DNA from 4 places in the Pannonibacter sp. CBAS1226 genome. Region 2 is predicted to be linked to each of the others. Evidence: riboswitches for the same ligand, from Rfam matches in the RefSeq annotation. Region 2 holds a riboswitch; each other region holds the start of a gene.
What was found. Region 2 has a riboswitch for cobalamin ahead of nrdH (glutaredoxin-like protein NrdH). Riboswitches for the same ligand answer to the same signal wherever they lie in the genome.
Positions count from the first base shown of each region.

Region 1 (3,867 bases), on a different contig from region 2:
TCACGGACGCCACCCGCGCAACCACCATGGCCAAAGTCTGGGCCGGCGGCGATTGCATCGCCGGCGGGGAAGACCTGACCGTGGCCGCCGTCGAGGACGGCAAGGTTGCCGCAGAAGCCATCCATCAGGCGCTCAGCGCCTGAGCCAGCCGTTCTTTCCGGAGATCCCGTCATGGTTGATCTGAGATCTGATTTCGTCGGCATCAAGTCGCCCAACCCGTTCTGGCTCGCCTCTGCGCCACCGACGGACAAGGAATACAACGTGGTGCGCGCCTACAAGGCGGGCTGGGGCGGCGTCGTGTGGAAGACGCTGGGCGAGGACCCGAATGTGGTCAACGTCAACGGCCCGCGCTATGGCGCCATTCATGGCAAGGACCGCCAGCTCATCGGCCTCAACAACATCGAGCTGATCACCGACCGGCCGCTTGAGGTGAACCTGCAGGAAATCAAGCGCGTCAAGCGCGACTGGAAGGACCGCGCCCTTGTCGTGTCCCTGATGGTGCCCTGCGAGGAGCCCAACTGGGCCGCGATCCTCAAGCGCGTGGAAGAAACCGAGGCAGATGGCGTGGAGCTGAACTTCGGCTGCCCGCATGGCATGAGCGAGCGCGGCATGGGCTCGGCGGTCGGCCAGGTTCCGGAATATATCGAGATGGTCACACGCTGGGCCAAGAAGCACACCCGCATGCCGGTGATCGTCAAGCTGACGCCCAACATCACCGACGTGCGCAAGCCCGCACAGGCCGCAAAGCGCGGCGGGGCAGATGCAGTTTCGCTGATCAACACCATCAACTCCATCGTGGGTGTCGACCTTGACCGCATGGCGCCAACGCCGACCATTGACGGCAAGGGCTCCCACGGGGGCTATTGCGGCCCGGCGGTGAAGCCGATTGCCCTCAACATGGTGGCGGAAATCGCCCGTGATCCGGAAACCTACGGCCTGCCGATTTCCGGTATCGGCGGCGTCACCACCTGGCGCGATGCGGCGGAGTTCATTGCGCTGGGTGCCGGCAATGTGCAGGTCTGCACCGCCGCCATGACCTATGGCTTCAAGATCGTCGAGGAGATGATCGAGGGCCTGAAGGACTGGATGGGCGAGGCCGGCTACGAGCGGATTTCGGACTTCTCCGGCCGCGCGGTGCCCAATGTCACCGACTGGCGCTACCTCAACCTCAACTACATCGCCAAGGCGAAGATCGACGAGGACCTCTGCATCAAGTGCGGCCGCTGCCACATCGCCTGCGAGGACACCTCGCATCAGGCGATCACCAGCATGGTCGACGGGGTGCGCAAGTTCGAAGTGATCGATGAGGAATGCGTCGGCTGCAATCTCTGCGTCTCGGTCTGTCCGGTGGAAAATTGCATCACCATGGAACCAATGGCCACCGGAACCGTTGATCCACGGACGGGCCGTTCCGTCTCTGGGGACTATGCCAACTGGACGACACATCCGAACAACCCCAGCGCCCGCATCGCCGCCGAGTGACGAAGCCCCCGGAGAGCTTTGCTCAACGGAAATTGTTCGAACACTGCGGCGCCTGAGCGTTCCAAGTCTTGATGCGTCAGCATCTTAAGACTTGGCGTAAAGGCACAGCCTTTTGGCGGCATCCCTGCCCCCGGGATACCGTCCACCCCAGCTCGATGAGAGGCGACTCCCCCGGCTGCCGGCATAGGCAGCCGGGGATTTTTTTATCCAGTCGCAGCTCTCATGTTGTAATGTTATCTTATTACATATATCACTGCCGCCGTATGAAGACCCATCCTGAATCTATGACGATGGAGCTTGACAGGAAGGACGGCGGCTTTGATCATCTGCGGCGATGGTTCCCGGCTGGCAAAGCCTTGGCCGGGTGAAAAGGGAACACGGTACGGTGTAGCCAACAGGCGCCAAGTCCGTGACTGCCCCCGCAACTGTAGGCGGCGAGCGACCCCGGGTGATCCACTGTTCCACCGAGGAACGGGAAGGACCGGGCAAGCGGCGACCCGCAAGTCAGGAGACCTGCCATCACAGCAGACCTCAAACCGCCGGGCGGGGTGTCCCGGAAGGAGCATAGCCATGACCATTCAGGGACCGGCCTTGGCCGGAACACCTGTGCCTGCACCCGTGCAGGCCATTTCCCAGACGGAAGGAACCTCCCCTTCCCATCATCTCACCATCTGCGTCACCTGCCGTGACACGCAAACCGGCGAGCGGTCCGGCCGGAACCTTGGCACCGCTCTTGCCGCTGCGCTGCGGCAGGACACGCATTGGACCGTCTCCGGCGTTGAATGCATGGCCGCCTGTGGCCAGCCCTGCGCTGTCGCCCTGACGGCACCCGGCAAAGCCGGATGGCTGTTCGGCAATCTCACGCTGGACGACGTGCCGGATATCACAGCTTTCGCCCGCCAGTATCACGGCCTTGCCGATGGCTGGTGCAAGGCCTCCGAGCGTCCGGGCCGGATGGCGAAGACGGCGCTGGCCCGCATTCCGGCGCCTGGCCGCACAACCACCTTCGAGCCTGCCGCGTGAGCGCGCCGTTCTTCGAGGCTGACACTCTCGGCTGGGGGCCGCGCGGACGCCCTGCCCTCCTCTCCGGGATCAGCTTCACCGTCCGTCAGGGCGAGATGCTGGCCATTTGCGGTGCCAATGGCGCGGGCAAATCGTCGCTGCTGCGGCTGCTTTACCGCTTCCACAAGCCGCAGACCGGTGACGTACGGCTGGAGGGCACGAGCCTTTGGGCCATGTCGAGCCGTGACACGGCCCGCCGCATCGCCGTGGTGCTGCAGGAGCAGCCGACGGATTTTGCCCTCACCGTGCGCCAGATCGTCAGCCTCGGCCGCCTGCCGCATCAGCGCGGACTGGCTTCGGCCGGAGCGCGTGACGGCGAGATGGTGGAGCATGCCCTGGCCCGGCTGCATCTGACGGCACTGAGCGAGCGCTCCTTCGGCACGCTGTCCGGCGGAGAGCGCCAGCGCGTGCTGGTGGCCCGTGCGCTGGCGCAGGAACCGCGCCTGCTCATTCTTGATGAGCCGACGAACCATCTCGACATCCGCCACCAGCTGGAGCTGATGGCGCTTTTACGCGGCCTACCGCTGACGGTGATCACCACCCTGCACGACCTGACGCTGGCCGCAGAACATGCCGACCGGGTGCTGCTGCTCGCCAATGGCACCGTGCTCGCCATGGACACGCCGGAAGCGGCACTGACCGAAGCCAATATCGCCGGGGCCTTCTCCGTCCGTTCACGGATCGATACCTCCGGCCATTCCCCCCGTTTTTCCTTTCACTTGTGAGATCTGACCGATGCGTATAACCCTTGCTCTCGCTGCCCTTCTGGCCACAACCGCCAGCGCCTTCGCCTATCCGGTGACGGTGAAAAGCTGCAACCGCGATGTCACCTTTGACGCTGCCCCCACACGCGCCGTCTCCAATGACGTGAACCTCACCGAAATGATGCTGGTGCTGGGCCTGACGGACCACATGGCCGGTTACACCGGCGTGTCCGGCTGGAAGACACTGGACCCGGAAATGCGCGAAGGCGTGAAGGAACTGCCGGAACTCGCCGAAAAATACCCCACCAAGGAAGTGCTGCTGGGTGCAGAGGCGGACTTCTATTTCGCGGGCTGGAACTACGGCATGAAGGTGGGCGGCGAAGTGACGCCGGACACGCTCGCGCCCTTCGGCATCAAGGTCTATGAGCTGACCGAAAGCTGCATCCACATCGGCCCCAAGGAGAAGATCTCCATGGCCGACATGTACAACGACCTTTTGAACCTCGGGACGATCTTCGGCGTCGAGGACAAGGCCAAGGCGCTGGTCGCCGGTTACGAGGCAAAGCTTGCCGAAGTGACGGCCAGGGTGAAGGAACCGGGCAAGGAGCCGCTGCGCGTC
Region 1 covers NZ_JBVOUO010000007.1:184,447-188,313, forward strand. Annotated here, with positions in the region: gene AC0CMF_RS19205 (NAD(P)-dependent oxidoreductase) at 1-143, shown strand, start outside; gene preA (NAD-dependent dihydropyrimidine dehydrogenase subunit PreA) at 172-1,482, shown strand; cobalamin riboswitch at 1,801-2,017, shown strand; gene AC0CMF_RS19215 (DUF1636 family protein) at 2,053-2,505, shown strand; gene AC0CMF_RS19220 (ABC transporter ATP-binding protein) at 2,502-3,269, shown strand; gene AC0CMF_RS19225 (ABC transporter substrate-binding protein) at 3,280-3,867, shown strand, end outside.
Region 1: another riboswitch for cobalamin. It lies ahead of AC0CMF_RS19215 (DUF1636 family protein); the one in region 2 lies ahead of nrdH (glutaredoxin-like protein NrdH).

Region 2 (3,867 bases):
ACGTGCGAGAGGAAATACTGGCGCGCGGCCTCGCGGTCCTTCTCGAACTGGATCTTTCCCTCATCATCATAGAGGTTCAGCATCGCGTTCAGCGCGTGATAGTCCAGCGCCGTGGACTGGCGGGCATTGCTGCCGCCGGAAGCCGGGGCAACGGCTGCGGAGTGGGTCTTTGCGCCCGCGTCCTGCGGGGAATCCGTGTCTAGCATGTCCAAAACCGTTCCAGTCCGAGGGTGACGTTCTCGACATCCTCCGCCGTGCCCAGAAGCTCGAACCTGTAGAGGAACGGCACGTTGCACTTGGCGGAAATGATGTTGCCGGCGATGGCATAGCCTTCGCCGAAATTGGTGTTGCCCGCTGCGATGACGCCGCGGATGAGCTTGCGGTTCTGCTCCTCGTTGAGAAAGCGGATCACCGGTTTCGGCACCGCGCCCTTCGCCGTGCCGCCGCCATAGGTCGGCGTCACCAGCACGAAGGGCTCGCTCACGAGGGGCACGGGCGCGCTGGCGTCCACGGGCAGGCGGATGGCGTCAGTCCCGAGCTTCTCGACGAAGCGGCGGGTGTTTTCCGACGTGCTGGAAAAATAGACGAGCCTGCCCATGGTGCACGCGCCCTTCAGTGGTTCAGCCGAGGCCGCCGATCAGGTCCGGACGGAAACCGGCCCAGTGGTTTTCACCGGCGACAACCACCGGCACCTGACGGTAGCCAAGGCCGGTCACGTAGTCATAGGCCGCCGTGTCTTCGGAAATGTCCACCAGCGTGTAGTCGATGCCCTTGCGCTCCAGGGCGCGGGTGGTGGCATTGCACTGGACGCAGGCGGGCTTGCTGTAGACGGTGACGGTCATCGGTCGATCCTCATATGACGGACGTGACAAAGGGTTCGGCCACGCTTCTGCGCAGCCGGAGGCAGATAAAAACTCAAGGACAATTCCCGCGCTGCGGCACCCGGAGCAATCCGGTGGAGCGGAGGAAAAAGGGCCGCAGGTGACTACCCGGGCGGAAACTCGAAAACGGCTCTCTTCATCATGCCTGCACCCCGAAGCACTGCTGCCGAAGCAGATGGCACGGACCAGAGGGAGCGGACAGCCCGGCAAAGCCGGACATGAACTGACCACACCCCTCCGGCACCCCGCCGGTGGACGTTACGCTCAAGGCAGGTCTCCTGGCTCACGGGTCATCACGCCGCCCCGCCTTCCCAAGCCTTGCGGCCAAGTGGCAGAATGGGACGAACGCTCACCGTTCACAGTTGCGGGGGCAGCCTGGGAATTGCCGGATTTGCGCCGGTTTCACCCTGTTCCCGTCTTAGCTCGTCGGCGTTTCCACCGGAGAACCCTGAACAGGACTCAACATAGCGCAGATTCGATTTTTATCAATCCCTATGTGAGCCGACACAGGATACCCACAACATGTAGTTATCTGGCTCAGAGGCCGGAGCGAGCCAAAATCTCGGCAAAGCGCTTGAGGGAGGCGGGGGGAACGCTTGGATCCGGGAAGCCCTCGGGCCGGGCGGCATCGCCAACCCGAATCACCATCACCATACCCATGGTATAGTGCGGCGAGCATTTGATGCCATAGAGCCCCGGTTGATCAAAGGTGATGGAAATCTCCTCGTTGATCTTGCCGGTGAAACCGGCGAAGCCCTCGGGCACCATTATGGCAATGGAAGCGGCATTGTGGCTCTTGTGGCCAACCCGGAAGGTCACCGTATCGCCCGGCGCGATCTGCACGAAATCGGGCTCGAACACCATGGTGCCATGGGCGCCCCGGTTCAGCATCTGGACGTCGACAGTTCCGGCGCGGGTTGCGGCGGTGCTTGCCACGAGCAGGGACTGGGCAGAAACAAAGCTGAGGAAAAGGGTGCGGGCGAGGCTGCGCATCATCATGCTGCGGCTCCTTGAAGCGGGTGTTTGCGGCGGCGGCTGGATGGCCGGGCATACCGGATATGGCACTCGCCCTCCGGTCCTGTTTCCACCGTGGCCTCGACCTTGAAGACCCTGGCCAGAAGATCTGGGGTGAGAATGCCGCCGGGACGGCCCTGCGCAGCGATCCGGCCAGCGTCCATCACGATCAGCCGGTCGCAGAACATGGCCGCGTGATTGAGGTCATGCAGCGCGGCAATGACGCTGAGCCCCTGCGAGCTGACAAGATCCAGCAGGCCGATCTGGTGTTCGATGTCGAGGTGATTGGTGGGTTCATCCAGAATGAGGATCGTCGGCTGCTGTGCCAGGGCACGGGCGATCTGCAGCCGCTGCTTTTCCCCGCCGGAGAGGGTCAGCCATTCCCGTGTCTCGAAATCCTGCATGCCGGCCGCCGCGATTGCGTCCGAGACGATGGCATCGTCCTCGCCGGACCATTGCCGCAGAATGCTGAGATGCGGGGTGCGGCCAAGTTCCACGACCTGGCGCGCGGTCAGCCGCTCGCTGGTCTCCGCTTGCTGTTCGACTACGGCAATCCGGCGTGCAATGTCACGCCGGGACAGATCCGTCATGGGCGTGCCCATGACGGCCACATGTCCGGATGCGGGCTTGCGCAGCCCGGAGAGCATGGACAGAAGGGTCGATTTCCCCGAGCCGTTGGGTCCGGCGATGCCCAGAAACTCGCCTTCTGCGAGATCAAGGCTGACCTTGTCGTTGATGAGGCGGCCTTGCGCGCGCCATGTCAGGTCATGAGCTGTCAGCATCATCGTGTCACTGGCCTGTGGATCAGGAGAAGGGCAAAGGCAGGCGCTCCGGCAAGGGCGGTCATCACGCCGATGGGCAGCACCTGACCGGGGATCAGGATCCGCGACAGAATGTCGGCAAAGATCATGAAGACCGCACCGAGCCAGGCCGAAACCGGCAGCAGCAGCCCATGCCGGACGCCAACCAGCAGCCGGGCTGCATGGGGAATGACCAGTCCGACGAAGCCGATCGACCCGGCTATGCTGACCATGACGGCGGTCATGATGGCCGCCGTGGCGATCAGGATGATGTAGACCCGGCGCACCGGAACCCCGGCAGATGCGGCGGCGTTGGTTCCGAAGGCAAAGGCGTCCAGATGCCTTGCATGCAGCAGGCAGACGAGGAAACCGGCCAGGGCCACCGGCACGGCCAGCCCGGCATCCGGCCAGCGCACGCCCGACAGGTTGCCGAGCAGCCAGAACATGATGCCGCGTGCCTGATCGGCCGTCGCCGACTTGGTGACGATGAAGGAGGTGACCGCGTTGAAGAGCTGCGAACAGGTGATACCGGCCAGAATCACGGCGGCACTGCTGCGCCCGGCGAGGACGGCCAGCAAGCTGACCAGGCCGAAGGCCGTGAGCGCACCGGCAAAAGCCCCGAGGGGAAGCGACAGCAGCCCGCCCCCGAGCCCGAGAATGGCAACGCTGACCGCACCGGTGGAGGCCCCTGCCGAGATGCCGAGGATGTAGGGGTCGGCCAGGGCATTGCGCAGCAGCGACTGAAGGATTGCCCCGCACAAGGCCAGGGATGCCCCGCAGGCCGCAGCAGCCACGGCACGGGCGACCCGGTAGTTCCAGATCACCCCTTCGTCGATCGGATCAAGGACATAGCCGGCTGCCCAGAGCCGGTTGGCGGCCGTCTGGAAGACGGTATCAACCGGGATGGAGGTCTCGCCAATGGCAGCCCCGGCGGCAAGAGCTGCAATGAGAGAGGCGGCGCCAAGCGCACCGCCTCCCCATTTTCCGGCGTGGAAAGGAAGCGTCATCACTTGGCGAGGCCGAAGCCGGCCAGCGCATCCATGACGATGATCCGGCCTTCCTTGACCGCTGGCATCAGGCTGGTGACCGGATCCTCCTTGAGGAACTTCTGCTTCAGCTCCACGTCATCGGCGGGGAACCGGCGGCGGTCCATCTTGCCGGCGACGATCACG
Region 2 covers NZ_JBVOUO010000004.1:84,026-87,892, forward strand. Annotated here, with positions in the region: gene nrdE (class 1b ribonucleoside-diphosphate reductase subunit alpha) at 1-206, opposite strand, end outside; gene nrdI (class Ib ribonucleoside-diphosphate reductase assembly flavoprotein NrdI) at 200-598, opposite strand; gene nrdH (glutaredoxin-like protein NrdH) at 621-842, opposite strand; cobalamin riboswitch at 1,133-1,347, opposite strand; gene AC0CMF_RS13030 (pseudoazurin) at 1,419-1,880, opposite strand; gene AC0CMF_RS13035 (ABC transporter ATP-binding protein) at 1,877-2,680, opposite strand; gene AC0CMF_RS13040 (FecCD family ABC transporter permease) at 2,677-3,702, opposite strand; gene AC0CMF_RS13045 (ABC transporter substrate-binding protein) at 3,702-3,867, opposite strand, start outside.

Region 3 (3,867 bases), on a different contig from region 2:
CACAAGCAGCAAGCAAAACGGAAAAGGCCATTCACATGACCAGTTCAACAGACCCGATGGCTCGCGCGCGCCAGCATGTCGAGGAAGCGCTGCTGGCGAAGGCTGGCGAAGATGCCGCCTTCCGCACCCTGCTGCTGAGCGATCCGCGCGCTGCCCTGAAGCAGCTGCTTGGCGTGGACCCGATCCCCTCGCTCAAGATCCGCATCATCGAGGAACAGGCCGGCGAGGTCACCCTGGTGCTGCCCCGTGCGATCGCCCAGGACGAACTGCCGGACGAAATCCTCGACTATGCCGCTGGCGGCAATGCGCAGGAATGCTGGAACCAGTTCAAGAACGACTGGCTCTTCGGCCGGTTCGACAAGAAGAAGTAACCACTCATCACTTGATCAGAAAGGATATTCAGATGACGTCCATGACCGAAGCCGTTGCCGGTGCACGTGCGCACATTGAAGCCGCGCTCGTTGCCAGGGCAACCTCAGATACTGCCTTCCGCGAGCTGCTGAAGAGCAGCCCGCATGCCGCCATCCGCGAGATGTTCGGCAATGATCCGATCCCGTCGATGAAGATCAGCGTCGTCGAGGAACAGGCCGGCGAAGTACTTCTCGTGCTGCCGCGCTCCATCGCCGAAGACGAGCTGCCGGATGAACTGCTCGATTATGCCTCGGGCGGCAGCCTCGACAAATGCCTGCGGGATATCGGGTTCTTCAAACCGATCGAGGGCCGCGGCCTCTGGTAATCAAGGAGAAGACCATGAGCGACATCATCGCCTATCCGTTCGAGAAAGCCCGCGCCCTGCTGGAGGCCGAACTTCGAGCCAAGGCACAGTCAGACACGGCCTTCCGCGCTGCGCTTCTGAGCGATCCGCACGCAGCGCTCGTGGATCTGCTCGGCACGGATCCGGTGCCCAGCCTTGCGATCCGCGTTCTGGAAGAGGCCGCCGGAGAGATCGTGCTGGTTCTGCCGCGCCGCATCGAAGCCGATGAACTGCCGGACGAGCTGCTCGATTACGCCTCCGGCGGCGCCTACAAGGGCTGCAAGGGCGACGGCTGGACCCAGGACAAGCTGGGCCGCATCGGCATCGATCCTTTTTGATCAGATCATGTGCATGGAGGCCGGGAGTTCCCCGGCCTCTTTCTCATGCCAAAGGTTCAGCCCGCCACATGAAGCCTTGCGTTGAACAGCGGGCTGCGGCTCAGCTGCTTCAAGGCTTTTGCACCGGCCAGCACGCCAAGATCCACCAGCGGCTCCAGAATGATCACGGTCATGTAGGCCGCACCGAAGCTGGCCACGTCTGCCAGGTTCTCCGCTGAGAAGCCATGGCCATAGATGGCCCAGAAGGCCACCCAGGCGACGATGCCGCCCTGATAGGCGGTGGAAAGCGCCAGCGCCTGCGAATATTTCAGGTCCACATAAGGCGTTGACGGCGCAATGATTCGCTTCGCCAGCAGGCTGATGCCAAAGAGCGGCACCAGCAGCGTGGTGACATTCATGCCGTATTGCGGCAGGTCGAAGGGCGCAAAGAACAGCCCCTGGATCAGCAGACCGGCCGCCAGACCGATGGCGGCAGCCCCTGCCCCGAACAGCAGCAGCAGGGTCGAGCCGAGAATCAGATGCACCTCGGATACACCCACGGGGTGATGCGGCAGCACCTCGAAGAAGCAGAACACCAGCGCAGTCGTCATGATGCTGCGCAGGAGAAGCGGAATGGCGCCGCCATTGGTCCGCAGGTCGTCAACGGCGAGTTTTACCGCAAGCCCGAAAGCCGCTGCCGCCGTGCCATAGCTCAGGATGATCTTCGCGCCTTCAACGACGCCTTCTTCGATATGCATGCTCGTTCCTTTCTGCGCCCGCCGCGCATGGGACTGGGTGGGACTTTGCGCCCGGTCATGTGATGGACAGGTATCCTGGCTCACGGTTCACTGCTTCGCCTGCCTTCCCAGCCTTTTGGGGCCAGTGGCATCGGGGCGTCGCTCGCCGTTTACAGTTGCGGGGGCAGCCGGGGAATCAGGCCTTGCCTCATGTGCAAGCCCTTCACCCCGTTCCCTGATTTTTGCCGCAGCAGACCTCGTCTGTGCAGCCCATCAGCGGCACTCTAGCTCACGCGGAAACAATGCCAAAGCATTTGTGCAGGCGCGCAAGGCCTCCACACACCAGCAAAAAGTATGAGCCTGCCGCGGCAAAGCGCCGTGAAATCGCCCCCTTTGACAGATCATTTCACAAAGCCGTTATGCCGGAGTAGTTTAACCTGCCTTACGGACGGTCATGTTCCGGCCAAAGACCTGTGTGTGACGCAAGTCACGGACCCGGATGGCAAGGTTGGGACATGGTTCCGGCGGTTTAGATTTCAGTTCTCAATCTGGAGCTTCAAATGCGATCCTTTCTGATGCGCGGTGTCAGCGCTTCTGTCATGACCCTGGTGCTGGCCCACGGCGCACTGGCCTTCGAAGCGACCGGCAATGACATTGCCGACGCCTTCCTGACCCGTCTTGAAGCCGGGGAAGTGAAGGTTCTGTCGGTCGGCGGCGTGTCTGAGGATGGCAGCGAGGTCACCATTGAAGACGTCGCCCTCGAAGGCAAGACGCCGGATGACGGCTCGGGCTCCATCGGCATCATCACGCTGACCAACGGTGTGGTGCAGGCTGACGGCACCATGACACTGGACGGCCTCGCCTTCGAGGAAGCCTATCTGGAAGACAAGACGGGCACGGCCGTTTCGGTGGCCTCTTTCGTCGCCAGCGAGGTGGTCCTGCCTCCGGCCGACGGCTCCAAGTCCTTCGAGGATGTGGCCGATTACAAGAGCATCGAGGCCGAAGGCATCGAGATTACGGAAGGCGACAGCACCAAGGCGCGCCTGGAATCGGCCTATGCCGCCATCAACAGCCGCGAAGACAACCTGCCGACCTCGGGTGAACTGACCCTTTCCGGCCTGACCATGGCCGTATCGGAAATGGATGCCTCCTCGGCAAAGCAGCTGACCGATCTGGGTTACGAGACCGTCACCGCTGATCTTTCGACCGACTTCAAGTGGGACCCGGTGACCGGGGTTCTGGACCTGCAGAAGCTGGACATCACCGCCGCCGACATGGGCGGTGTTTCCCTCGCTGTCCAGATCGGCGGTTTCACCAAGGAAGTGGCCGAAAAGCTGTCTGCCGCCAAGGACAACAGCGAAGAAGCCATGGCCATTCTCCAGGGGCTGACGGTCAACTCCATGCGCCTGCGCTTCGACAACGGCTCCATCGTCGACCGTCTGCTGGACCAGCAGGCCAAGACCGCCGGTTCGGACCGTGCCGCAGTCGTAAGCCAGCTCAAGACCGGCCTGCCGATGATGCTTGCCCTGCTCCAGAACCCGGAGTTCCAGGCCAAGGTGGCAACCGCTGCTGCCGAGTTCCTGGACAACCCGGTGTCGCTGCAGGCTGACGCCAAGCCGTCTGCACCGGTCTCCATCGCGCAGATCTTCGGAACGGCCGTCATGGCGCCGCAGGGCCTGCCGCAGATCCTCGGGATCGACGTAACGGCCAACAAGAAATAAGCGCCGTTCGACGGTCCCGCATCCGGCGATGGTTCCCCATCAACGGAACCATAGACCGGACGCCTGAATTCAGAACCAGCCAGCGCGGCGGTTTGACTGAACTGCCGCGCTTTGCATTTTCACAAAAGGAGGCCAAGCCTTGTTGCCGAACCCGATCTTCACCCGCTTCAGCGCCCGCACCGCCACGGTGGTGCTGGTCATGTCGCTGCCCTCGCACGCTTTTGCCAACCAGGCCAGCGTGCTGGTGGACCGCTGGATGGCGGATTTCACCAGCATGGGGGCTTCCGTTGCCAGCTATGAACGCGCCGAAGACGGTGCAACCGAGAATGACGTCACCA
Region 3 covers NZ_JBVOUO010000001.1:688,319-692,185, reverse strand. Annotated here, with positions in the region: gene AC0CMF_RS03105 (NHLP leader peptide family RiPP precursor) at 36-371, shown strand; gene AC0CMF_RS03100 (hypothetical protein) at 404-736, shown strand; gene AC0CMF_RS03095 (NHLP leader peptide family natural product precursor) at 751-1,092, shown strand; gene AC0CMF_RS03090 (energy-coupling factor ABC transporter permease) at 1,149-1,829, opposite strand; cobalamin riboswitch at 1,877-2,098, opposite strand; gene AC0CMF_RS03085 (hypothetical protein) at 2,369-3,529, shown strand; gene AC0CMF_RS03080 (hypothetical protein) at 3,672-3,867, shown strand, end outside.
Region 3: another riboswitch for cobalamin. It lies ahead of AC0CMF_RS03090 (energy-coupling factor ABC transporter permease); the one in region 2 lies ahead of nrdH (glutaredoxin-like protein NrdH).

Region 4 (3,867 bases), on a different contig from region 2:
GCGCAGCTTGGCATCATGGCGGCAACGCTGCTCGTGCCCGCGCTCGCCATGTGGCAGCGCGAGGCGGCGGGGCTGGCGGGCGGCTTTGCGGCGCTGGCGCTGGTGGGGATGCTTGCCTCCCGGCACGGTTTTTCGCCGGTGACCCTGCTCTTGTGCGGCATGATCGTCAGCTTCTTTGCCGGATCGGCTTCCGTTGTGCTGGCCCTGTTCCAGCATGAATATCTGCGCTCGGTCTTCATCTGGGCCAGCGGCTCGCTGGTGCAGAATGATTTTTCCGATGCCTCTGCCCTGTCCGTCAGGCTTGCGGTCTGCGTACCGCTGCTGGCGCTGCTGCTCAGGCCGCTGACGGTTGCCGGGCTCGATGATGCCAGCGCCCGCAGCCTGGGCCTCTCCATCCGCACGATCCGGCTTGTTGCCCTGTCGCTGGCCTGCTGTCTCTCCGCGCTGGTGGTGGTGCGCGTGGGGGTGATTGCCTTCGTTGGCCTTGCCGCGCCGCATCTGGCAACGCTGACCGGTGTCCGGAGTTTTGCCGGGCGTTTTGTCTCTGCGCCCATCATCGGCGCGGCGCTGCTGCTGCTTGCCGACAGCATCGTGCTGGCGCTGTCCGGCGTGATTGCCGAAGTGCCCACGGGAACAGCCACGGCCATGGCCGGGGCCGTTCTGCTGCTGGTGCTGCTGCGCCGCATGCCTGCGAGCACGCGCATCGGCGGTTCACACCTGCCGGCGCCATCCGTTCCGGCCGCCAGCCGTCAGCGCCTCGTCCTGCTGCTGGCTCTGGCCTGTCTTGCCGCGCTCACGGTCTTTTCCCTCACCAGCCAGCTGCATCCCGGTGGCCTCTCCGCCGGAGAACTGATGGCTGGGCGCTGGCCGCGGGTGCTGGCCGCAGCCGCTGCCGGGGCGATGCTGGCGCTGGCCGGAGGTCTCATTCAGGCGATGACCGGCAATCCGCTCGCCAGTCCCGAAGGGCTGGGCGTCAGTTCCGGGGCAGGGCTCGGCATCACCGGGGCGCTGCTTTTGACCGGTTCCTTCTCGCCGCTTCTGCTGCTGGGGGGCGGAGCGGGCGGGGCGGTGTTCGCCTTCCTCTTCGTGCTGGTCATTACCCGCAAGTCCGGCCACGCACCGGGGCCGGTGCTGCTGGCCGGTGTTGCCATCGGCACGTTTGCCGCCGCGCTCATATCCTTCATTCTGGCCAGCGGTGATCCGCGTGCGGTCTTCGTGCTGGCCTGGTCCATGGGCCCGACCTACCGTGCCGCCGGACTGACGGCCCTTGCCGCGCTGGGCATTCTGCTCGTTGTGCTGCTGGTGCTGCCGCTGATGGGGCGCTGGCTCGACATTCTGCCGCTGGGCGATACCACAGCCCGCGCGCTGGGCCTTTCGCCCCGCCGCTCGCGTACAGTGCTTCTGGCGTTCTCGGCCCTGCTGACGGCTGCCGCCACGCTGATCACCGGTCCGTTGAGCTTCATCGGCCTCATCGCGCCCCATATTGCAGCCTCTGTGGCGCCGGGGCGTGCGCTGCTGCGGATCGTCTGTGCTGCTGCCATCGGCGCAGCGCTGATGGTCAGCGCCGACTGGCTGGGCCGCACGCTCGATTTTCCTTACGAGATCCCCGCCGGCATCCTCGCCTCCTTCATCGGCGGGCCGTATTTCCTCTGGCTGCTCTACCGCAGGCCCGCGTGAGGCGCAGTCTGCCGCGCAAACGCAAAAAGCCCTGCCGTTGCGGGCAAGTTTGACATTTTATCCAGGGAAGAGAGAAGGTTGGCTCCGCGAGCAGGACTCGAACCTGCGACCATTCGATTAACAGTCGAACGCTCTACCAACTGAGCTATCGCGGATCACCAGAAGGGCAGTGCCCTTTGCGGTGGCGGCTGTGTGCGCCGCCGTCGGTGAGAGGCGTATAACAAAGGCCTTGAGCATTTGCCAAGCCCTTTCTTCAAGAAAGTTTTCCACAGGGGTGGCTTTGGCAGAAATCTGCGGTCTTTCAACGGCTTGGGCCAGTGGATAACCCATCCGTGCCGGTCCTTGCACCCATTGCCCGGGATGCAGGGGCGGCGATTGCGCCGCAGAGGTGCCCAAAGGGCGTCCTTGCTGCGGTGCCGCCAAGCCGTTACAAGGAGAGGATCAGGTTCCCCGGCGGGCCAAGCCCAAGGGGATGAAACGGGAATGCGGTGCGGAGCGACTCAATCCGGGGCTCCAAAGCCGCAGCTGCCCCCGCAACTGTCAGCGGAGAATCTTGCCGCCTCATGCCACTGCAAGGCCAGCCCTTGCGGGAAGGCGCGGCAAGGTGAAGACCCGCGAGCCAGGAGACCGGCCTGATGTGGTGCAACCCCAAGGCCGCCGGGTGGGCGGACCGGAGGACCTGACATGATTTCTACTCCCCCAGACTGGGCGGATGGCAGGGCGCATTGCGCCCGCGCGTCCGCAAGAGAGCCCGACGCTGCCATGCCGCAAGCCTGCGGCTGACCCATGGCGCAGGCTGAAGGGCAGGGGGCCGCATCTTCCGTTCTGGTGACGGGGGGGGCACGCTCCGGCAAGAGCAGATACGCAGAGCAGCTGATCCTCGGAAGCGGGCTTGAGCCTGTCTATGTGGCGACCTCCGCCGCATGGGACGGGGAAATGGAAGCCCGCATCGGCCTGCACCGTGCCCGGCGCGGGGCGGACTGGCGCACCATCGAGGACAAGGCCGGCATCGGCGCGGATCTGACGGACGTGCTCCGGCGCGAAGCCGTTCCCGGCCGGGCTCTGCTGGTCGATTGCCTGACGCTCTGGCTCACCAATCTGATGATGGCCGAAGCAGACCTTGCCGCTGCCACGCAGGCGCTTTGCGCGCTTGTGCCCAATCTGCCTGCGCCTGTTGTTTTTGTTTCAAATGAAGTGGGCCTCGGCATCGTGCCGGACAACGCCATGGCGCGTCAGTTCCGCGATGCGCAGGGCCGTCTCAATCAGGAGCTTGCTGCCGTCTGCACCCGGGTGGTCTTCGTGGCCGCCGGTCTGCCGCTCGTGCTCAAGCCCTCCTCCCAACCGGATATCTCCCTATGACCGATTTTCAGACCCCTGCCGTGGCCAAGATCCCGGCCACCATCGTCACCGGCTTTCTGGGCGCGGGCAAGACGACCCTCATCCGCAATCTCCTGACCAACGCGGGCGGGCGGCGCATTGCGCTGATCGTCAACGAGTTCGGCGACATGGGCTTTGACGGCTCGCTGCTGGATGGCTGTGCCGATCCGTCCTGTTCCGCCGATGATGTGGTGGAGCTGACCAACGGCTGCATCTGCTGCACCGTGGCCGATGATTTCCTGCCGGCGATGGAAATGCTGCTGGCCCGCGAAACGCCGCCGGATCACATCGTCATCGAGACCTCGGGCCTCGCGCTGCCCCAGCCGCTGGTGCGGGCCTTCACCTGGCCCAGCGTCAAGACGCGGGTGACGGTGGATGGTGTTGTCACCGTGCTGGATGCGGCAGCTCTCGCAGAAGGGCGCATCGTGCTGGACGAGGAAGCCCTTGCCGCGCAGCGCGCTGCCGACGAAACGCTGGACCATGACAATCCGGTTGAAGAGCTTTTCCACGATCAGCTCGCCTGCGCCGATCTGGTGGTGCTGAACAAGGCCGATCTGGTGGATGATCACGCGCTGGAGCATATCCGCGAGCATATCGCCGAAGATGTGCGCGCCGGGGTGGAGATCATTGCCGCTGAAAAGGGCTCGCTGCCCATCGACGTGCTGCTGGGCCGCTCCTCTGCTGCCGAGGATGATCTGGCTGCCCGCCGTGCGCATCATCATCACCACCATCATGACGATGATGATCACGATCATGATCACGATCACGATCATGATCACGATCACGATGATGACCATGACCATGACCATGACC
Region 4 covers NZ_JBVOUO010000001.1:1,314,861-1,318,727, reverse strand. Annotated here, with positions in the region: gene fhuB (Fe(3+)-hydroxamate ABC transporter permease FhuB) at 1-1,677, shown strand, start outside; tRNA gene AC0CMF_RS05975 (tRNA-Asn) at 1,757-1,832, opposite strand; cobalamin riboswitch at 2,104-2,327, shown strand; gene cobU (bifunctional adenosylcobinamide kinase/adenosylcobinamide-phosphate guanylyltransferase) at 2,464-3,036, shown strand; gene cobW (cobalamin biosynthesis protein CobW) at 3,033-3,867, shown strand, end outside.
Region 4: another riboswitch for cobalamin. It lies ahead of cobU (bifunctional adenosylcobinamide kinase/adenosylcobinamide-phosphate guanylyltransferase); the one in region 2 lies ahead of nrdH (glutaredoxin-like protein NrdH).